Diaphorobacter ruginosibacter: one gene and its partner. Each later gene encodes a partner of the first gene's protein in a complex. Links are inferred from orthologs where the notes say so. Each region holds a gene or a part of one and is shown in the gene's direction. Other genes may lie near its edges.

The links.
Region 2: the proteins of H9K76_RS10850 (region 1) and hfq are in contact, whole or in part, in a crystal structure (PDB 3VU3), measured with the Escherichia coli proteins. The link is inferred for Diaphorobacter ruginosibacter from one-to-one orthologs.

The regions. Positions count from the first base shown.
Region 1 is NZ_CP060714.1:2,399,618-2,404,958, reverse strand. Bases 1-3,000 are described here. They hold H9K76_RS10850 (catalase), read left to right. Parts: upstream 1-774; coding sequence 775-2,226; downstream 2,227-3,000. Other genes in these bases: H9K76_RS10845 (tRNA-uridine aminocarboxypropyltransferase), read left to right, coding at 2,375-2,992; H9K76_RS10855 (NAD(P)/FAD-dependent oxidoreductase), read right to left, coding at 1-594. Outside these bases: H9K76_RS10840 (transporter substrate-binding domain-containing protein), read right to left, coding at 3,050-3,943; H9K76_RS10835 (D-cysteine desulfhydrase family protein), read right to left, coding at 4,054-5,109; H9K76_RS10830 (peroxidase-related enzyme), read left to right, coding at 5,295-5,341.
Region 2 is NZ_CP060714.1:3,665,549-3,669,508, reverse strand. The notes cover bases 1,149-3,960. They hold hfq (RNA chaperone Hfq), read left to right. Parts: upstream 1,149-2,334; coding sequence 2,335-2,586; downstream 2,587-3,960. Other genes in these bases: hflK (FtsH protease activity modulator HflK), read left to right, coding at 3,891-3,960; hflX (GTPase HflX), read left to right, coding at 2,657-3,838; der (ribosome biogenesis GTPase Der), read left to right, coding at 1,149-2,219. Outside these bases: outer membrane protein assembly factor BamB, read left to right, coding at 1-870; more of der, read left to right, coding at 885-1,148. UniProt on the Escherichia coli protein: RNA chaperone that binds small regulatory RNA (sRNAs) and mRNAs to facilitate mRNA translational regulation in response to envelope stress, environmental stress and changes in metabolite concentrations.

The DNA.
Region 1 (5,341 bases):
GTTGCTGCCCAGGCTCTGCAGCAGTTCGGCATGGGCCTCCAGAAGCTCGGCGGACAACTCGACCCCGGTGGCGCCCGCACCCACGATCGCCACCGACAGCGACCGCTCCGCCGAGAACGACGCCCGCACCGCGGCGCTCAGCCAATCGCTGTGGAAATGCTGGGCATCCACCGCGTTCTCCAACAGGTATGCGTTCTCAATGCCGGGCGTGCCGAACGAATTGGAGCCGCTGCCCATGGCCAGCACGAGATGCTTGTAGCTCACCGTGCGCTGCGGCACGATCTCGTTGCCCTGCCCGTCCTTCATGGCCGCGAGGGTCAGGGTCTTGCGAGCGCTGTCGAGCGCGCACATGTCTCCCATCGAGAAGCTGAAATGGTTGCGCCGCGCGAGCACCGTGTAGGACAAACCCTCCTGGTGAGCGTCCAGCGTTCCCGCAGCAACCTCATGCAGGGTAGGCTTCCAGATGTGGTATGGAAACCGGTCGATGAGAAGCACCTTCTCCCCACCGAGGTTCTTGCCCAAGTGCCTGCCCAGCTGGGCGGCAAGTTCCAGTCCGCCGGCTCCGCCACCGACGACGACAACGTCAAAATGCATTCCACCTCCGGCTGATTGTTGATGTAACTCAGTTTCACAGTTTAGCGCCCCACATGAAACATCAGAAGATTCCTATAGTGAAGTTTTGGATAATCAATTGGTCCAATTTGAGAGGTAATAGCAAAATATCAATCACAAATTGATTTCAATAGCCATCAATCCCAACCCTCAGGAGTTCACATGACGAAACGCCTCACCACGACCGCTGGCGCCCCGGTGCCCAACAACCAGGATTCGATGACTGCCGGGCCGCGCGGCCCCATGCTGCTTCAAGACCTGTGGCATCTGGAAAAGCTCGCCCACTTCAATCGCGAGGTGATTCCAGAGCGCCGCATGCATGCCAAGGGTTCCGGTGCGTTTGGAACATTCACGGTGACCGGTGACATCAGCCAGTACACGCGCGCCAAGCTGTTTTCCCAGGTGGGCAAGAAGACCGAGCTGTTCGCCCGCTTTTCCACGGTGGCAGGTGAGCGCGGCGCGGCCGATGCCGAACGCGACATTCGCGGTTTCGCGGTGAAGTTCTATACCGAGGAAGGCAACTGGGATCTGGTGGGCAACAACACGCCCGTGTTCTTTTTCCGCGATCCGCTGAAATTCCCGGATCTCAACAAGGCCGTGAAGCGCGATCCGTACACCAACCTGCGTTCGGCCGAGAACAACTGGGACTTCTGGACGGGCCTGCCCGAGGCGCTACACCAGATCACCATCGTCATGAGCGACCGCGGCATTCCGCGCGGCTATCGCCATATGCACGGTTTTGGTTCGCACACCTACAGCTTCATCAACAAGGAAGGTGTGCGCCATTATGTGAAGTTCCACTTCGTCAGCCAGCAGGGTATCGAGAACTTCTCGGACGAGGAAGCCGCCGCCGTTGTCGCCAAGGACCGCGAAAGCAGCCAGCGCGATCTGCTGGAAGCCATCGAGCGAGGTGATTTCCCCCGCTGGAAGCTCTGCGTGCAGATCATGACCGAGGAACAGGCACAGACCTACCGCTTCCATCCGTTCGATCTCACCAAGGTGTGGAGCAAGAAGGACTTTCCGCTCATCGAGGTGGGCATCATGGAGCTCAACCGCAATCCGGCCAACTATTACGCCGACGTGGAGCAGGCCTCGTTCGCGCCCAGCAACCTCGTGCCCGGCATCGGCCCCTCGCCCGACCGCATGCTGCAGTCGCGCCTGTTCGCCTACGCCGATGCTGCCCGCTATCGCCTGGGGGTGAACAACTACCAGATCCCGGTGAACGCGCCCAAGTGCCCCTATCACGCCTACCATCGCGATGGCGCCATGCGCGTTGACGGCAACTATGGCGGAACCCTGGCCTATGAACCCAACAGCAAGGGCGAATGGCAGGAGCAGCCCGAGTTCGCCGAACCCGTGGAAAAGCTCTATGGTGACGCCAGCCGCTGGAACTACCGCGAGGACGATAGCGACTACTTCACCCAGCCGGGCGACCTGTTCCGCCTGCTCACGCCCGAGAAGCAGCAGCTGCTGTTCGAGAACACCGCGCGCAACATCGCCGGTGTCTCCGATCACATCGTCCAGCGCCACATCGACCACTGCACCCAGGCCGACCCGGCCTACGGCAAGGGCGTGGCGGATGCGATCGCACGCCAGAAGGCCGGCAAGCTGTAAGCCGGTGCGCGCCCGACCGGCTGCCCCGGCCAATGGCGCGCGGAAACTCCGTTGATTCAGTGCCTGCGATGGGACAATCGCAGGCACTTTTCTTTTTTCCAAAGCATTTCGATAGTGCGTTTTGACGATCCGTCCGCCCGTGCCGCCAATTCCTGTTCTTCCTTCCGTTCCACGCAGGGCGATCTGCCCGCACTGCCTGCGACCCGCCTCGGCCTGCGTGTGCACGGCCATCCGCAGGGTGGCGCATCGGGTGGAGGTGCTGATCCTCATGCACCCGGACGAGGTGGGGCACGCCAAGGGAACGGGACAGCTGCTGCACCTCTGCCTGCCGAACAGCCGGATGGAGGTTGGTGAAACCTTTGACGCCGAGCTGCTCCATGCGCCGTGGAATTCCTCAGGCGAGGCCGTTCGCCCGTGGCTGCTGTATCCAGGAGATGCAGAAGGCCAGCAGGATCCCGGACCCGCGCACTCGCCCGCTGCCTGCACGCGGCTGGTCGTCCTGGATGCCACCTGGCGCCACAGCCGCCAGATGCTCCGCGCCAATCCGTTGCTGGCACGGTTGCCGCGACTGGCGCTGGCCGACGTTCCCGCATCGCGCTATGCGATCCGCAAGGCCCATGCCGAACATCAACTGTCCACGCTGGAGGCTGTCCACCTTGCATTGAAGGCGCTGGATCCGGGCGGCGCGAGCAGACTCGACGCGCTGAGCGAGGCGATGGACGGTTTTCTCGACCTCCAGCGCCCCTACTGGCCACACGCCCGCTGATGACGGACGACACAGAATGGAGCGTGACGGCGCGCTGGACGGCCTGGATGCCCCGGCTCAGCTGTTGTAGGCCTCGACGGGCTTGTCGTTCGGCTCCTTCAGCAACTGCCTGAGCGCGTCACTCATCGGCAGATTCAGCGACGTATTGGAGGGAGGAATGGGTTGCGTGAACCACTTGTCGTAGATTCTTGCGACTTCGCCGGACTTCATCATCGCGGTCAGCGCGGTATCCACGGCCTTCTTGAAATCCGCATCGTCCCGCCGCAGCACCAGTGCGATGGGCTCGGCGCCGAGCACCTCACCAACGATCCGGTAGCCGCCGGGGTTCTTCGAGCCTGCGATCAGGCCTGCCAGCAGGTTGTCATCGATGACGAAGGCGTCGGCACGGCCTGATTCCAGCATAAGAAAGCTCTCGAACTGGTCCTTGCCGAGCTGCGGCGTGAGATTCAGGCCATTCTCGCGGCCGAACTTGCGCAGCAGTTGCACGGACGTGGTGCCTGCCGATGCGGCGATGTTCTTGCCATCCAGCTGCTTGAACGAAGTGATGCCGGAATCCGCACGCACGGCCATGCGCACCTGGTTGACATAGGTGGTCACGGCAAACGAGACCTCTTTCTGGCGCGCCAGATTGTTGGTCTTGGGACCGCAGCCGATATCGACCGTGCCGTTCTGCACCAGAGGCAGGGAGTTCTGCGGCGTCATGGCCATGTACTCGATGCGGGCCTGCGGAGCGATCCGGCCCAGCACTTTCTCGCACAGCTCGACGTGATAGCCCATGTAGCGGCGATCCGCACCGATCGCATACGACATGGGCGGCGAGCTTTCGAGTACGCCCATCACGACCTTGTTGCCGCTCTGGATCTTGCCCAGGGTACCTGCGGCGGTCTGCGCCTGCCCAGGGGAAAGCACAAGCATGCCAGCCAGCGCGATGCCGGCCCTAACGAACTTCATGAATGACAACTCCTGACGGACTACCGTAAAACAGTGGATTGGTGGAAGGGGACGATGGAGTGGAAACTCGAGCGCCTTGCATAGCCCCGCGTGCAGGCCCTGCATTCGCTTCACCCCTGATGGCGTGCAGCGGCGCGCGACTGGAACTCGGGCCCGTAGGCAAACAGCGCCGGCATGCCGCCTGTATGCACGAAGACGACACGGGCGCCTGCGGGCAGGTGGCCCTGCTCTCTCAGGCGTGCCATGCCGGCGAAGGCCTTTCCGGTATAGACGGGGTCTAGCAGCAGGCCGTCGCTGCGTGCCACGTCCAGAAGGAAATCGAGTAGCCGGGCGTCAGGCAGTCCGTAGCTGGTATCCGGGTTGCCGTCGAAGACCTCGACATCCTGCGCTGTGGTCACCGGCGGTACATCCAGCATCCGCGCAAGCGCTGCACAGTGGGACAGCACCCGCTGCCGCTGTGCCGGCACATCGCGCCTCACGCTGACGCCGAGCACGCGTGCGGCGGAGCCGAGAAACCTCAGGCCGAACAGCAGGCCGGCCTGCGTCTGCCCACTCCCCGATGCGAGTACCACATGGCTCACATCCGGCTGCTGCGACAGCAACTCGGCTGCCGCATGCAGATAGCCGACGCTGCCCAGCGGATCGCTGTCGGCCTTCAACGAAATGACGTAGGGGACTTCGCCCCGCTCCCGCAGGCCCTGCGCAATCCCATGGATCGCCGCATCGGCGCCCACCTCGTCGTCAGGATTGTCGAAGCGGCTCACTCTGGCACCGTAGATGTCCGAGAGCAGCACATTGCCCGAATGCTCATAGGCCTCGCTGCGCATCGAAGGCACCCGATTCTCCAGCTGTACATGGCAGCGCAGTCCCAGGCGCGCGGCCACGGCCGCCGTTGCCCGGGTGTAGTTCGACTGGATGGCTCCGCTCACCAGCACCGCAGTGGCGCCCTGCTCGCGCGCCTGCCCGAAGTAGTACTCGAGCTGACGGATCTTGTTGCCGCCAAAGGCCAGGCCGGTCAGGTCATCGCGCTTCACGCTGAGGGCCACCCCCAGCTTGCGCCCCATGTGGGGCTGTGCCTCGAGCGGGGTGGGCACAAGGGCCAGGCTCACGCGTGGCAGCAAGACCTGGAGCTGGCCCTGGTCGTCTTTGGAAAGCAATCCTGGCATGGCGGGGAAAAGTCGGAAATCGAGTGCGGAACAAGCGGTGAATCGTTGCCGGCATTGGATCACGGTTCGATATGCGCTTATCGCTTCTGCATATGCGGAATGGATTGATCACCCGCGCCCCGAAGCATGCTTGGGCGCGCGCTATGCTTGAGGCATCGACAACAACACCAATGGAGACCCATCCCATGTCAGTGCGCTATCCCCTTGCCGATCTCAACACCCTGCCCCAGGA
Region 2 (3,960 bases), 1.3 Mb from region 1 along the record:
GTCTGGCGCCTGAACGTCGGCACTCCGCTGTCGGCGGGCGTGGGCACGGATGGCCGCTGGAGCGCGGTGGTCAGCCGCAACAACCAGCTGATCGCCATCGAGGGCGGCCGCGAGATCTGGCGCAAGAGCCTGCCGATCCAGGTGTTCACCGCACCGCTGGTGGCAGGCAACCGCGTGTTCGTGCTGGCGGCCGACCGCTCGGTCTATGCCTATGACGCAGCCTCCGGCCAGCGTCTGTGGACGCAACAGCGTCCGGGCGAGCCGCTCATCCTGCGCCAGCAGGGCGTGCTGCTGCCGATCGGCAATACGCTGGTGACGGGCCTTGCCGGTCGCCTGGTGGGCTTCAACCCCGACAATGGATCGATCCAGTGGGAAGCGCCGCTCGCCAGCCCCCGCGGCACCAACGATGTGGAGCGACTGGTCGAGATCGTCGGCCGCACGAGCCGCATCGGCGACAATCTGTGCGCCCGGGCTTTCCAGACATCGGTCGGCTGCATCGATGCCAGCCGGGGCAGCGTGGTCTGGACCCAGACTGCCAAGGGCAACGAAGGCATCGACGGTGACGACAAGAACATCTACGGTGTCGAAAGCAACGGAACCGTCCTGGCGTGGAAGCGCAGCGACGGCTCCAAGGTGTGGAGCAGCAGCCGCCTGCAGTATCGCGAGCTGACCGCTCCGCTGGTGCTGGGCCGCTCGGTGGTGATCGGTGATTCGACCGGCACCGTGCACATGCTGTCGCGCGAGGATGCCTCGCCGCTCAATCGTCTGACTACGGACAAATCTGGTGTCGCAGCAGCCCCCGTGGCCGTTGCTGGCACGCTCGTCGTGGTGACCCGCGACGGTGGAATCTACGGCTTCAGGCCGGAATAACCTAGAAAAACAACATGAAGCCCGTTATTGCTTTGGTTGGGCGCCCCAATGTGGGCAAGTCCACCTTGTTCAATCGATTGACGAAATCGCGTGACGCCATCGTCGCCGACTTCGCGGGATTGACACGCGACCGGCATTACGGAAATGGGCGCCAGGGCAAGCACGAATACATCGTGATCGACACTGGCGGCTTCGAGCCGGATGCATCCTCCGGCATCTTCCGCGAGATGGCCAAGCAGACGCAGCAAGCGGTTGCCGAGGCCGACGTGGTCATTTTTGTGGTGGACGTGCGCGCCGGTCTCTCGGCGCAGGATCACGAGATCGCCAAGTACCTGCGCCGCCTTGGCAAGCCCGCCCTCTTGGTGGGCAACAAGGCGGAAGGCATGAAGGACAGCATGCACATGTCCGAGTTCTATGAACTCGGCCTGGGCGAGGTCTACCCCATCTCCGCTGCGCACGGCCAGGGCGTCCGCCCGCTGGTCGAGTTGGCGCTCGGTCAGCTGAATCTGCCCGACCCGGACGATGAGGAGGAGGACCGCGAGTCCGGTGTGATTCGCCTGGCGGTTGCCGGTCGCCCGAACGTCGGCAAGTCCACCCTGATCAATACCTGGCTGGGCGAAGAGCGTCTCGTCGCATTCGACATGCCCGGAACGACGCGCGACGCGATCTCGGTTCCCTTCGAGCGTCTCGGCCAGCGCTTCGAGCTCATCGACACCGCCGGCCTGCGCCGCAAGGGCAAGGTGTTCGAGGCCATCGAAAAGTTTTCCGTGGTCAAGACGCTGCAGGCGGTCGAGAACGCGCACGTCGTGCTGCTGCTGCTCGATGCCACGCAAGGCGTGACCGATCAGGATGCACACATCGCCGGCTACATTCTGGAGAGTGGCCGCGCCGTGGTGCTGGCCGTCAACAAGTGGGACGCCGTGGATGACTATCAGCGGCAGATGCTGGAGCGCTCGATCGAGACGCGCCTGTCGTTCCTGAAGTTCGCGCCCATGCACTACATCTCGGCCCGCAAGCGCCAGGGTATCGGTCCGCTGTGGACGTCCATCCTGCAGGCCTACAAGGCGGCGACATGCAAGATGCCCACGCCGGTGCTCACGCGCCTGCTGCTGGAGGCAGTGCAGTTCCAGACGCCCAAGAAATCCGGCATGTACCGTCCCAAGCTGCGCTATGCGCACCAGGGCGGCATGAACCCACCGGTCATCGTCATCCATGGCAATTCGCTCGAGCACGTGACGGACGCCTACAAGCGATTCCTGGAAGCGCGCTTCCGCAAGGAATTCAATCTTGTGGGCACGCCCTTGCGAATTGAAATGAAGACCTCACATAATCCTTACGCCGATAAATAATCGGTTAGGCGCTAGCACTAAAACAACAGCGATTCAAGCCCTTGCATGGTGTAAGGCTGGGCCGCTGTGGTAAGGTGTCGGTTTACAACAACGCTCTGAGAACACGGAGAATATCGTGAGCAATAAAGGCCAACTTCTACAAGATCCCTTCCTGAACGCACTGCGCCGCGAGCACGTGCCCGTTTCGATCTATCTGGTCAACGGTATCAAGCTGCAAGGGCAAATCGAATCGTTCGACCAATACGTTGTGCTGCTGCGCAACACGGTGACCCAGATGGTCTACAAGCACGCCATCTCCACCATCGTCCCCGGACGCGCTGTGAACTTCACCACGGCGGAAAACGCAGAAGCTGACAACAATCAGTAATATCGCCATTTGCATGGCGGTCACTCTTCGGCCGTCAGGTCGAGAGTTTTTTATTTGAAGGCTCTAGACTTTGAGCGTTGAAGCACCAGTCCCTGCACAAGGTAATGCCCCGGTCATTCTTGTCGGGGTCGATTTTGGAGCTCCCCATTTCGATGGGGAGCTTGAAGAACTCGGTCTGCTGGCCGAAACCGCGGGCCTCCGGCCCGTCGCCCGCCTGACCTGCAAGCGCAAGGCTCCCGATGCCGCGCTGTTCGTGGGATCCGGCAAGGCGGAGGAAATCCGTCTCCTGGCGCAGACCTACGGCGCCAGAGAGATTCTCTTCGATCAAGCCCTGAGTCCTGCCCAGCAGCGAAACCTCGAGCGTGCGCTGGAGCTCCCGGTGAACGACCGGACTCTGTTGATCCTTGAAATCTTCGCCCAGCGTGCACGCAGCCATGAAGGCAAGTTGCAGATCGAGCTGGCGCGCCTGCAATACCTCAGTACCCGCCTTGTCCGTCGCTGGTCTCACCTTGAGCGCCAGCGCGGCGGTATCGGTGCGCGCGGCGGCCCGGGCGAGACGCAGATCGAGCTCGACCGCCGAATGATCAATGACGCGATCAAGCGCACCAAGGAGCGCTTGGTCAAGGTCAAGAAGCAACGCAACACGCAGCGTCGCCAGCGCGAGCGCCGCGAAGTGTTCAGTGTCTCGCTGGTGGGCTATACCAATGCCGGCAAATCCACGCTGTTCAATGCGCTGGTGAAGGCCCGTGCCTATGCGGCCGATCAACTGTTCGCGACGCTCGATACCACCACGCGCCAGATGTACCTGGGAGAGGAGGTGGGCTCCATTTCCCTCTCGGATACCGTGGGATTCATCCGCGACCTGCCGCACGGCCTGGTCGACGCATTCCAGGCCACGCTGCAGGAGGCGGTCGAGGCCGACCTGTTGCTGCATGTGGTGGACGCCTCGAATCCGAACTTCCCTGAGCAGATCGACCAGGTGCAGCGTGTGCTGGCGGAAATCGGCGCGGACGAGATCCCGCAGGTGCTGGTGTTCAACAAGCTGGACGCGATCGCGCCGGAGCAGATGCCCGTGCGGATGCGCGACGAGTACGAGATCGATGGCCGCAGGCTGCCGCGCGTATTTGTGAGTGCTCGTGATGGCGCAGGCCTGCAGGTACTTCGCGACGAGCTGGTGAGCAGTGCGCTGGCGTTGGGTAAACACACGATGTCCCCTGAGCCTGCTGCTGAATTTCAGCCTGATGAACATTGATTGGCACAATACTTACCCATCAAGCGTCTAAGAGAACAAGAGACTGGTGAACATGAATCCTGACAACTTCGCATTTCGCTGGGCCAGCCTGCCCCAGCGCATACGCGGGATGTTCAATCTGA